One region of the Yersinia alsatica genome, then DNA from elsewhere that is predicted to be linked to it. Evidence: predicted binding sites of a transcription regulator. Region 1 holds the regulator's gene; each other region holds the start of a gene.

Region 1 (4,293 bases):
CATTATGGACGTTAATACCCTGATACAAACGGTTCCACGTCCAGCTCAGTACCCTGTCAGACAGACGCACGGCTTCATAAGAGAAGTCTGCGGCAATTTCTTCCATCAGCGTAATGGCATTTTGCTGTGCTTTCTCGTGGGAGATTTTCTTGGTACGTGCTTCATCTGCCACGGCTTTTTCAATCGCCTTGGAAGCCAGCAGCTTTTTGAATAGGTCTTGACGATCCGGCAAGCTTGGGCCTACTGCGGCCAGACGCTGGCGAGAGAAGTGCATCCGCGCGACGCGTGCCAACTTATGGGCGATAGTTTTATCGGTACCATGCTCACTGGCCATTCGGCGCAATGATACTGTGGTCGAGAAACGCACAAAACTATCGCGGCCCAGCCACAATACGGCAAAGAATTTCTGCACACCATTCAGTACACGCAGATGTGGTGTACCATGGCCTTCGCGCCCAGGAGAACGACCAAACATCACCGAAACCGGCAGCATTTGGATATCCAGCGCTGGATTATTACGGTGCAGATCCAGATAATCGTGGAATATTTTTACCGATTCCTGCTTAGGTGCGTAATAACGAAAGACCCTCGGGCCATTATCGATAAACACATGGCTAGGCAGCTGTACACCATCAATTTCCAATGGAATCAATGGGTCGGGTAGATCTTGTGCCTGACACTGTGCTCGCAAAGTCAGCAAATCGGCCTTAGAATTGTAAGGCAAAACGTACAGAATAGGACGAGAAGGGTCTAACCCTAACTCAGTCACAGGATCTGCCGGAATAACCTTGCTTTTTACCAACAATTTAAGTGGTAAATTCAGTAACTTATAATATATTTTACGCCAACCTGACATAACTACATGAAGCCTCTTGTTAGCAATTCGTCGCAAGGATACCAGAAACTGGTTTTGAGATCTGTGGTGATAAGACAACAGAAAGCGGCAAAAATCATCATTAACTTAAGATAAAGGCAATAAATCATGGCGAATCAATCAACAGGGCTAACTCGAATCTTTAAAGCGACCGGTTATTCTGTGAAAGGCTTAAGTGCTGCCTGGAAAAATGAGGCGGCTTTTCGCCAAGAAGCCGTGGCTGCCATACTGGCTATCATACTGGCCTTCTGGTTGGATGTAGATGCTTTAGCGCGTATTTTATTGGTTGGCAGTGTGGTGTTAGTGATCATTGTTGAGGTGATCAACAGTGCCATTGAAGCCGTGGTCGATCGTATTGGCAGTGAGTTTCATGAACTTTCAGGCCGGGCCAAAGATATGGGCTCCGCCGCAGTGTTTCTCGCCATTCTGTTAGCGCTATTTATATGGGTAACCGTACTTTGGCAGCATGCTGGTTAGTTATGTCCCCCATCACACCGATGACCTTAAGCATAGCGAGTAATACGATAAAAATAAGCTGTGATTAATCCCTGTTTTTATTCACTCTTTGGTTCCCAATACCGGCTTACCTGTATATACTCACAGCAAGACTGTATAAACAAACAGGGGGCGAAATGAAAGCACTTACTACCAGACAGCAAGAGGTTTATGACCTGGTGCGCGATCACTTAGCGCAAACAGGTATGCCGCCGACCCGTGCCGAAATTGCGCAGCGTCTGGGATTCCGCTCTCCTAACGCCGCTGAAGAGCATTTAAAAGCACTGGCCCGCAAGGGTGTTATTGAGATTGTCTCTGGCGCTTCCCGTGGTATTCGTTTACTGATGGAAGAAGAAGATGGTTTGCCGCTGATTGGCCGCGTGGCCGCGGGTGAACCACTGCTAGCACAGCAGCATATCGAAGGGCACTACAAAGTTGACCCATCCATGTTTAAGCCAAGTGCAGATTTTCTATTGCGGGTGAATGGAATGTCGATGAGAGATATCGGTATTCTGGATGGCGACCTGTTGGCGGTACATAAAACACAAGATGTACGTAACGGGCAAGTGGTTGTTGCGCGTATTGATGATGAAGTAACGGTAAAACGTTTGAAAAAACAAGGTAATATCGTGCAGCTTCTACCTGAAAATACCGAGTTCCAGCCAATTATTGTCGATTTGCGAGAGCAAAGCTTCACTATCGAAGGGCTGGCCGTTGGTGTCATCCGTAATGGCGACTGGATCTGATCCTCGCTATTGATGTATACCCTTCGAGCAAGGAGGGTATACAATTTATTTAATTTCTCGCCAATATATTCATGCTTATATTGAGATTGAGAACAATCCGATAATAAGCTATTACTTACTGTTTTAACTGAATATTACCCGCTTTCATTTTTGATCCTCTGCTCAATTTATAGTGATTAATATTTGCTTGGCTTTAATTATTAGTCTCAGCTGCTATAGTTATTCACACGGTAAGCAAACAACCTGAGTTAATTTAAATTATGACTGTGAGTGATTAATTTAAACCAAGGTTGCTGTTATAAAGAGAGAATGTTTACCGTGATTAATTAAATAGACTGACTAATTCCAAGGTAACGGAGATATTATGAATAAAGATCAAGCCGATGGTAACTGGAAGCAGTTTAAAGGAAAAGTGAAAGAGAAATGGGGCAAGCTCACCGATGATGACCTTAAGGTCATAGAAGGCAAGCGTGACCAGCTGGTAGGGAAAATCCAGGAGAAATACGGCTATCAGAAAGAGCAAGCCGAGAAAGAAGTTAAAGCCTGGGAAGACCACAGCAAATATCGCTGGTAACAGCGTTAAATGGAATTAAACTGATATCGATATAAGTTAATTGGGTCTCTCACTTTATAGAATATATATTATTAAGTCGTGATATTAATAACGAACCTTATTCTATTTATTCCTATTCTCATATCGATAGACACAAGGAAGTGTCTAATTCTATTTCTATCTCACCCTATGGATATTATTATTAACTCAAATTGTTGGTATTAAATTTTATTATTATAAATTTAATATTACGCTGCCGCCATTCGGACGACAGCCTGATTTTTATCGCCAGAGACTATTTCTTTCTAGCCACAATAGAGTGGTCATGATCACAATGATCGTGGCTTTCACAGGCTTCAACTTCCCCGCATTCAGCACATAGGCCATGAGCCTCTACCACGCTATGGCGCAGGGTAAAACCTGATTGCTGCGCTAATTGCGCCAGCGCTTCTTCAATGCCGACAGTCGTACGCTCAGTCACAATTTTGCAGCGATCACAGATAAATAGCGCAGAGGTATGAGTGGGCTCTTCAAAGTGATGGCACAGCACATAACTGTTCGCTGATTCCACGCGGTGAATAAACCCTTGCTCCAACAAAAAATCTAATGCGCGGTAAACGGTTGGTGGCTTAGCTTGTGGTTCCGATACGCGTAGCAAATCCAACAGATCATAAGCACTGATTGCACCGGGTTGTTGTGCCATTAAGCGTAATACTTCAAGACGTTGCGGTGTCAGCCGGACGTTACGTTGTTGGCAAAGGCTTTCAGCCTGAGCAAGCAGCTTTTCCTGATTGATTGAGTTCATGGTTTCATCCCGCAGCGTTTGAATGGAACAGATTTTATCATATTTACGGTTAATCACCGATAGGTGAAAAAGTGCCGGGCAGTGGAGTGTCACAATTTTGGTAATTTACCGGAATATCTCCCTTTTTACGGCACAACTATCACTCAGGCAGTCATAGCAAGGTTCTATGGTATAATCACGCATTCCATCCCTTGATCTCGTGTGTTTAATGCGCAATATCAATGGGTAATTGATGCAATAATAACCGATGAAATCACAGTAAATGCACCAAGCTCAGACTTTTTCCAGCACTCAGGCAGATAAGCCACACTATCCCCTACAGCGTTTCTCCGTCGCGCCGATGCTCGATTGGACAGATCGTCATTGTCGTTACTTTCATCGCTTGTTAACCAAACAGACGTTGCTGTATACCGAGATGGTCACCACAGGGGCGATTATCCATGGTAAAGCCGACTATCTGGCTTATAGCGAACAAGACCATCCGGTAGCCTTGCAACTGGGAGGCAGTGACCCGCAAGCCTTAGCCCATTGTGCCAAGCTGGCGGAACAGCGTGGATACAATGAAGTAAATCTGAATGTCGGTTGCCCCTCTGATCGGGTGCAAAATGGCCGTTTTGGTGCCTGCTTAATGGCTGAAGCCAATCTAGTTGCTGATTGTATTAAAGCCATGCGTGACGTGGTTTCTATTCCAGTCACGGTGAAAACCCGTATTGGGATTGACCAACTGGATAGTTATGAATTTTTGTGCGAATTCGTGCAAACCGTCGCGGAACGTGGTGAATGTGATATTTTCACGATTCATGCCCGTAAAGCCTGGCTT
Region 2 (4,293 bases), 2.0 Mb from region 1:
GGCGTAAAAACTTCAGGCTAGATTTAATGCTGGGATCACTAATGAAACAGTTGATCTGGATGCGGTACGCCAGTTCTTCCCAACCATAGTGCTCCACCAGCTTGGTCAGTAACTGTTCCAATGTAATACCGTGCAATGGATCTTTGGATAAGTGGTCGCTCATTATTTATCTCGCGCATTATTCGATGACGATTTTATCAGCCGCACACCTTAATCAGGTTCGGCCGATGCGACAAGCAGAAATTCCCAATTTTTCATACCCATCATTCTGCGGCCCACCAAGTGAGCCGCTGACTATCAAGATATTGCAATAAATTGCTGGCGCAGTTGGTGGACTTGATCACGCAATTCTGCTGCTTGTTCGAACTCAAGGTTCTGTGCGTGGGTATACATCTTCGCTTCAAGCTCGCGGATTTTCTGATCAAGCGCTTTAGGTGGCAGTGATTGGTAGTTATTGGTGTCGGCCACTTTGCCGCCGCGCCCTTTCCCTTTACCCCGAGTAGAAGGCTGGCCCAATTGCAGAATATCGCCAATCTTCTTGTTGAGCCCCTGTGGAATGATACCGCGCTCTTCATTGTAAGCTTGCTGCTTCGCCCGACGCCGCTCGGTTTCGCCAATCGCTTTTTCCATCGAGGCGGTGATTCTGTCGCCGTAGAGAATGGCTTTACCATTGAGGTTACGTGCCGCGCGGCCAATGGTCTGAATGAGAGAACGCTCAGAGCGCAGGAAACCTTCTTTATCGGCATCCAAAATGGCGACCAGTGAAACCTCTGGCATATCCAGCCCTTCTCGCAGCAAGTTGATGCCCACCAGCACATCAAATTCACCCAAGCGCAGGTCACGAATAATCTCTACCCGCTCAACAGTATCAATATCGGAATGCAGATAACGGACACGAGCACCATGCTCCCCCAGATACTCCGTCAAATCTTCGGCCATACGTTTGGTCAGCGTGGTGACCAATACTCGCTCGTTGATCGCGGCGCGAATACGAATTTCAGATAGCAAGTCATCCACCTGTGTTGCAACAGGACGCACTTCAATCAGTGGATCAAGTAAGCCTGTCGGGCGCACCACTTGATCAACAACCTCGCCACCGGATTTCTCTAACTCGTACTTACCCGGAGTCGCTGAGACATAGATAGTCTGAGGTGCCAATGCTTCAAATTCTTCAAAGCGCATTGGGCGGTTGTCCAGCGCTGATGGCAGCCGGAAGCCATATTCCACCAAGGTTTCTTTACGCGAGCGGTCGCCTTTGTACATCCCGCCGATTTGCGGAATAGTCACGTGGGACTCATCAACAATCAGCAAACCGTCGGCGGGTAGATAGTCGAATAATGTTGGTGGCGCTTCACCCGGCCCACGGCCAGACAGATAGCGCGAATAGTTTTCAATACCGGAGCAATAGCCCAGCTCATTCATCATTTCAAGGTCAAACTGGGTGCGCTGGGTAAGACGCTGTTCTTCCAACAATTTATTATTGGCAAGCAGCACTTTGCGCCGCTCCGCCAGCTCAACTTTGATCTCTTCCATTGCCTGCAAGATACGCTCTCGCGGGGTAACGTAGTGAGTTTTAGGATAGACAGTAAAACGTGGAACTTCGTGCTGTAATTGGCCCGTTAACGGATCAAATATTGAGAGCCGTTCGACCTCTTCATCAAACAATTCAACCCGCAGCGCCCACTCATCGGACTCTGCGGGGAAGATATCGATAACTTCACCGCGCACACGGAAAGTACCGCGCTGAAATACCTGATCATTACGGCTGTATTGCAGCTCTGATAAGCGGCGTAAAATTGAGCGTTGGTCAATAATCATCCCCTTGGTCAGGTGCAGCATCATTTTCAGGTATAAATCAGGGTCACCCAAGCCATAGATAGCCGAGACCGAGGCCACTACCACCACATCCCGCCGCTCCAGTAATGCTTTGGTCGCAGATAGCCGCATTTGCTCGATATGCTCGTTTACAGAGGCGTCCTTCTCGATGAAGGTATCAGAACTTGGGACATAGGCTTCGGGCTGATAGTAATCATAGTAGGAGACAAAATATTCCACCGCATTCTCGGGAAAGAACTCTTTCATCTCGCCATAAAGCTGGGCCGCCAATGTTTTATTCGGCGCTAATACCATCGTTGGGCGGTTCAAATCGGCAATCACATTCGCCACCGTAAAGGTTTTGCCCGACCCCGTAACCCCCAACAGTGTCTGGTGGGCCAAACCATTTTCTAGCCCTTCTTCCAGTTTACGGATGGCCTCAGGCTGATCGCCTGCTGGTTTAAACTCAGAATGTAGTTTGAATGGTTTACTCATGAATTTGCTACCCGCCGGAGAAATGCACACTGTCAGGAGGCTAATTATGAAAGCCCCATAGATTTTTGCCACTGCTATGATACTGGATATAAAACCAGCTTCAAACACCAAAATGTCTTAATTTGCTCAACAGCAACATTGCATGCATCGTTACAGTGACATGACGTTCACATTTGCACTCTAAAAGCGTTTTTATCCCCAAGCATTAACATAAACACATTATTGATGGTTAATTGATTAAAGATCATCCATCCATCAAGGCTATAATTTTTGAGTGCTTGATTTTAATTAACTCATTGATAGTAAATAAAATTTTCAAAAAGTCGAGAATCCGGACAACTGGAGCCGAAGCCGCGTCCGCTCTCGCTTGCCATCAGTTTTCTATCGCTAATGCACAAGGTTATCCACAGGAATGGTGGATAACTCCTGCAACCCCATAGAGGCCGCGTGTTGGCGAAAAGCAAAGCTTAGCGATGAAATAGAAACAAACTGGCTTTTTTAGTGTTTTTTTTACATTTTTATTTCACCGCATATTTCAATAAGTGCTAAGCATACTATTTGCTAATTCTATAATGTTAGTCTCCAAGTTCTCACACTCAACCACTTTTGACGGCGCTATTTCTGCTGCACCATTATTTTCGTTATGGCACTGCTTAAGTGCAACGAAGTACCGCTCACCGCTGTTTCCTGCCATCACCCTTGCCATTTTATGACTCACTATTGCATTGAAACCATTTACAGTCCGTTAACATGCGAATTTTGACCGGCACCAAGGCAACTTGGCCCAAGAGTTGCTTTATATCTCTGGGAAACAGAGTAATGAAAGGGGAAATGCGCTAAAGCAGTGCAGAACGTCAATTGGCTGATAATCACCCGTAAGCGGGATGATAAAGGGTAAAAATAGCCCGTTGAAGCCATTTTGTGCCGCTATTAGCCAACTTTACCTCAATTTACACTAACAACCGCCCGCTAGAGACGTGGTGTTTTATGCTGTGCTGCCGCTATCAAGTATGCAGATTTGCTGGTTAATCCTTCACTAGCCGTTACAGAACACCGGGATACCTGTGAACTACTGAGATCGACTGAGGAGAAGCACTGATGCTGAGTTTAACCGCTGTAAATCAATACTATGGTCAGAATCATATCTTATGGGATATCAATCTGGAGCTTCCCCGTGGCCAATGTACTTGCCTGATTGGCCGCAACGGCGTAGGCAAAACCACGTTAATTAATTGCATCATGGGGCATCTACCAATTAAGAGTGGCACCATGACCTGGCAGCCTAACCATGAGCCGCCACAGAACTTGCTTCAACAGCCCGTGGAGGGGCGCAATGCGCTGGGAATTGGCTATGTGCCACAAGGTCAGCAAATTTTCTCTCAATTGAGTGTTGAGGAAAATATGTTGATCGCCGTGTTAGCCGGTCGGCATAAGTCGCGTCATATTCCGGGTTGGGTGTTTGACTTATTCCCCCTGTTATATGACAAACGCAGCCAGCGTGGCGGAGAACTCACCCGCAATCAGCAGCAGCAGTTGGCTATCGCCAGAGCACTGGTTGCCGAGCCGGAGTTGCTGATCCTTGATGAACCGGGAAGCGGCACATTGCCGCCGCTAAGTGAAGATATCGGCAATATCTTGCACCAACTCAGCCGAAGCTTGGGTATGACAATATTGCTGGTTGAGCACCGTTTACCTTTTATTCAACACGTTGCCGACAGATTCTGTTTAATGGCCGGAGGGAGGAATGTGGCGCAAGGGACATTAGATCAATTGGATGAGAATATGATTATTGAGCATTTGGCCAGTTGATATGGCTCAACGCGCTCTTTGCACTGGAGGGTCAGTTCCGGCATTAACTGGGCTAATCATCTCAATTAGCCCTTAATTCATATTGTCTTTAATGCGCCGGACTTTTCTTTGTGTTCACCAATAAACTCAAATCCAAATAATTCCCGAGGTCACGGCGCTCTGTTGCAGGAGATG
Region 3 (4,293 bases), 1.2 Mb from region 1:
AATCAGCCGCCTGAGCTTGTAATGCCGCAGAGGCGGCAGTTGATTCCTGCACCAGTGCCGCATTTTGTTGCACCATGGTATCCAATTGAGCCACTGCACTATTGATTTCATGAATGCCGCGCATCTGTTCATCTGCGGCGTTGGTGATTTCTGACATGATGGTGGTGACATCAGAGACGCTGCTGACAATCTCGGTCATGGTATTACTGGCTTGACGTACCTGACCCGAACCGGAGGCTACACTGCTGACGGTTGATTCAATTAATGTTTTTATCTCTTTCGCGGCTTGTGCACTGCGTTGTGCCAATGTGCGCACTTCACCGGCAACCACGGCAAAACCGCGACCTTGTTCACCTGCTCGGGCAGCTTCTACCGCCGCATTCAGTGCCAAAATATTCGTCTGGAAGGCAATACCATCAATCACGCTGGTGATATCGCCGATTTTGCCAGATGCTGCCTCAATTGATTCCATGGTGGTGATAACTTTGGCGATAACATCGCCACCACGCGAGGCATCATTGGCTGCGGAGAGCACCGCAGTGTTAGCTTGCCTTGCTGCACTGGCCGACTGAGCCACAGTTGCTGAAATTTGTTCTAATGCCGCAGAGGTTTGTTGCAAGCTGGCGGCCGCTGATTCAGTTCGGCCCGACAAGTCCTGATTTCCAGCGGCAATTTCATTGGCGGCAATTCTTACCGACTCACTGGTATCGCGAATTTGAGCCATGACAGCACTGAGTTTGTCAGCAAAGTTATTGAATGAACGCGCTATTTTTGCCACTTCATCACGGCCTTCTACCGGCAAACGCTGTGTTAAATCCTCGGTACCCGAACTGATTGCATCCATGGCTTTATGCACGTGGGTCAGTGGTGTCAGAGCGCGCTGGGTAATAAGGCCAATAATCACTGCGGCAATGAGGATAATCACAATCAGCGTCACCAGCGAAGTGGTTAATAATGAGCGCATCCCGGCAGTAGACTGAGCTTTGTCCAGTGCCACAACAGTAAACCATTGTGTACCCGGCACGGCCTGCGCCAGCAATAACTTACTGCTGCCACCGATGTCGGCAGTCATAGGCTGAGTGGCGGACAAGAGTGCCTTAAGATCCAGTGTGGGGGCAATTTCACTCAGTGGTTTGAGGGTTAATTGCGCGTCTTGGTGGGCGATGATGGTGCCATCAGCATCAATCAACATCCCGAAGCTACCTTCCGCTGGGTGTATAGATTTTACGTTTGCAATCACACTGTCCATGGTGACATCGGCAGCCAATACCCCTTTAACACTGCCATCTTGGATGATGGGTAAGGCAAAGGTGACCACTAACTGATTTGTTCCGGCATCGACATAAGGCGGCGTGACGACAGGCTTTCCTGCTTTCACAGCTTGCAAATACCATGGGCGTCCAGTGGGGTCGTAACCTGCAGGAATACCCTCAGGATTAGAGAAGATGGCAGTCTTATTCGCGTAACCAATATACACATTAATAAAATTACCGGCCGCCGCAACCTGACGCAGTGCGGCGGTTGGATCAGCCGCCAGAGCCGTGTCTTTGAGTGACACAATCATTTGTGTTTTAGAGGCGACCCAGTCTGCAATGCCAACACCATGACTGGCAGTCACTGCCGTCAGAGTATTATCAATGGCACTGCTGTTATATTTGTTAGCAACGGAATAGTTAAAGTAAGTATTAATGGCAAGGGAACCCGCCACGATAATGATACAGGCAGCCAAGATACGTGAACGAATGGAATCAAGCATAGAGCGTCCTAAGTAAAGGGGAATGCATGATTCAAGTAACGGCTTGGCGTAGGGAAACTTGAGCTGAGTCACAGTAACAAAGTGTAATATATGCACCATTGTTAATTCTTTTTTATGTAATAGTGACGACAGTGGTCCATTTTGTTGATATCGATTTCCAATGAAAACATAAACTTGGTTGTTTTTTGATCTTGATTTTATTGGATTGAATAGCGATAAAGTTGAAAAAAATAGAAAAATTTAAAGGGTAAAATAAGCACCAATCGGCTGAAATCCGGGGATGTATCTAGATTGATGCTAAATATTCGAGCTTATAAGATAATCATGATTCACTGACTAACCACTGGTCGGCCTCGTCAAACATCTCTTCAACTAAACGATTGAGTACCGATTTCTCTTGTTTGCTGGCATCGGTATTTATGCCGTTAGCTTGCATCGGCTTGACCTTAACTTCTGCATCAGGAAATACCTGGTGTACGCGCTTGGTCAGCTCCGCCTTAATCATTTCATTCGCATTGGTCAGGCCGGCGACATTCCGTTTGTCATAAATTAATTCAACTCGCATCGCTTCTTCCTAAGTTTTCTCAAATTAAAATACTGTATTAATATACAGTTATATTGGGTGTGAGACAATAGGATTTTAGCTTTGTGGGCAAGGAATTAGGTTAACTGACTGTTTTTTAGGCGATTTGGTTATATTAAAAATAACCGCAGGTGATTTATTGAGTAATCACTGGCGGTTATTTTTTGTTTGAGATTTTATCTGCTTGTTTATGCAGGCAATTTAGATTTTTTTGCCGAAGCAGTAAAATGATCAGAATAGATGTATCTGGTTAATCTATCTCTAACCAGCGGGCATCGACCACGACACCGAGTATCTTGCAGTTACCATTGAGTTCAATTAATCGGTAGGCAGGATTCAATGGTTTCAAATACTTAACTCCGGCGTCGACGATCAATTTCTTAAATGTGGCTTCGTTATCATCAGTGAGTTTGGCGACAACAAAATTACCTGGCATCGGTTCTTTTTCCGGATCGACGAGAATAATCATCCCTTCGGGAAAACTGATACCTGACGGCGAGGTCATAGAATCGCCTTTTACACTCAACCAAAATGCATTGTCATGTGCATTCTTGGTCGACTCCGGCCAAATTTCAATATCGCGCAGGGTATAGGGCTCTATTGCTTCATACCAGTTGCCCGCACTGATCCAACTGATCAGCGGATAACTGTTGGCAACCGATCCCGCCGGTTTATCATTTAGTCCGCTGCGGGTAGATATAGACAAACTTTCAGCCATCTTCGCCAACTCTTTTGCCAATGAAGGGCTAAAGCTGCTGATAGGTTCATTCAACACTTTGGCAAAAGCAGCGGCATTGGTCACATTGAGCGGATTTATACCGTTCAGAAATTGGTTAACCGCACTTTGGCCCACGCCCAATTCGTGCGCAACCGATTCCTGGGATATACCCAGTGCTTTCTTCTTGGCATTAAACAGCTCTTTCAGCCGTTTAGCGTCGTCTAACTGTTCTGGCGTCAATGGCTTCTTTTTCATCAGTCAATTTTATTACCGTTAGCAATAATATCCAATCACCTGCGGTATTGACTATAAAATCACTTGCGGTAATAATCAATCAAAATATATAAGAGAAACGCATGGAATCGCACCTGCAACACGCACTGTTAGTCGTGTCATCAGCCTTCGTGCCGTGAGTTGCTCTGGTTATCACAAGAAGACGGCAGCCAGGCGTATTGGGGTTTCCGTTGCTGAACAATCGATAGGTTGAGGTGTCATCCTGTGACCCCGCCTTTTGTGGAGTAGCTATATATGAGTTCAATCAACGGCCCGAAAGCCGGAAACCATAGTCAGAAGATGCCGGGCATGAGAGATATTCAATTAGTATTAGCGCGCTGGGGGGTTTGGGCGAGATATAGCTCGGGGCTGGATTATTCATCTATTGCCGCTGGCTTCAAAGGGCTTTTGCCCGATACCTCTAAAAGTAAAGCCTCCTGCTGTGATGATGATGGCTTAGTCGTAGATGGTTGTGTGGCGCGATTAAAACAATACCGACCAGATGAATATGAATTGATTATTCGTCATTATGTTCTTAACCAATCAAAGCGAGCTATTGCACGTCAGCAAAAAAGAGATGAAAAGCTGGTAAGGATTAATATGCAAATGGCTGAAGGCTTTATTGATGGTTGTCTGGCTATGTTGAATGTAAAATTAGAAATGGACCCATTAATTGAAAACTTACATATTTATGAAAAAACATTAACGCGGTCCGCAAAAAGTGTATTAGTCTGATATTACTGGTTGGTATGTTACGCAAGAATAATATTTTAAGACCTCGCTAATGCGGGGTTTTTCTTTTTATAATTCTGATTGTTAGTGTAAACAAATAATTTTTTAAATATTCATTAAAAAACATTAGCGCGGTCCGCAAAAAGTATATTAGTCTGATATCACTGGTTAGTTACATACTGATTAAAAACAGGAAAGCCTCGCAATGTCGGGGCTTTCCTGTTTCTGTTG

The links. Region 1 encodes LexA, which represses DNA repair genes until DNA is damaged. Its sites were predicted from a motif close to TNCTGTATGTACATACAGNA; they were not measured.
Region 2: uvrB (excinuclease ABC subunit UvrB) is a predicted target of LexA. The motif match lies at 2,391-2,410, and genes of this name have one in related genera.
Region 3: N0H69_RS10530 (DinI-like family protein) is a predicted target of LexA. The motif match lies at 2,352-2,371, and genes of this name have one in related genera.

Annotation. Positions count from the first base shown of each region.
Region 1 covers NZ_CP104006.1:1,136,675-1,140,967, forward strand. Annotated here, with positions in the region: gene plsB (glycerol-3-phosphate 1-O-acyltransferase PlsB) at 1-856, opposite strand, end outside; gene N0H69_RS04910 (diacylglycerol kinase) at 983-1,351, shown strand; gene lexA (transcriptional repressor LexA) at 1,507-2,115, shown strand; gene N0H69_RS04920 (CsbD family protein) at 2,480-2,689, shown strand; gene zur (zinc uptake transcriptional repressor Zur) at 2,964-3,473, opposite strand; gene dusA (tRNA dihydrouridine(20/20a) synthase DusA) at 3,736-4,293, shown strand, end outside.
Region 2 covers NZ_CP104006.1:4,030,315-4,034,607, forward strand. Annotated here, with positions in the region: gene N0H69_RS18025 (VF530 family protein) at 1-163, opposite strand, end outside; gene uvrB (excinuclease ABC subunit UvrB) at 298-2,310, opposite strand; gene N0H69_RS18035 (branched-chain amino acid ABC transporter ATP-binding protein) at 3,409-4,119, shown strand; gene bioD (dethiobiotin synthase) at 4,208-4,293, opposite strand, start outside.
Region 3 covers NZ_CP104006.1:2,384,941-2,389,233, forward strand. Annotated here, with positions in the region: gene N0H69_RS10525 (methyl-accepting chemotaxis protein) at 1-1,756, opposite strand, end outside; gene N0H69_RS10530 (DinI-like family protein) at 2,079-2,321, opposite strand; gene N0H69_RS10535 (LexA family protein) at 2,590-3,312, opposite strand; gene N0H69_RS10540 (antiterminator Q family protein) at 3,640-4,065, shown strand.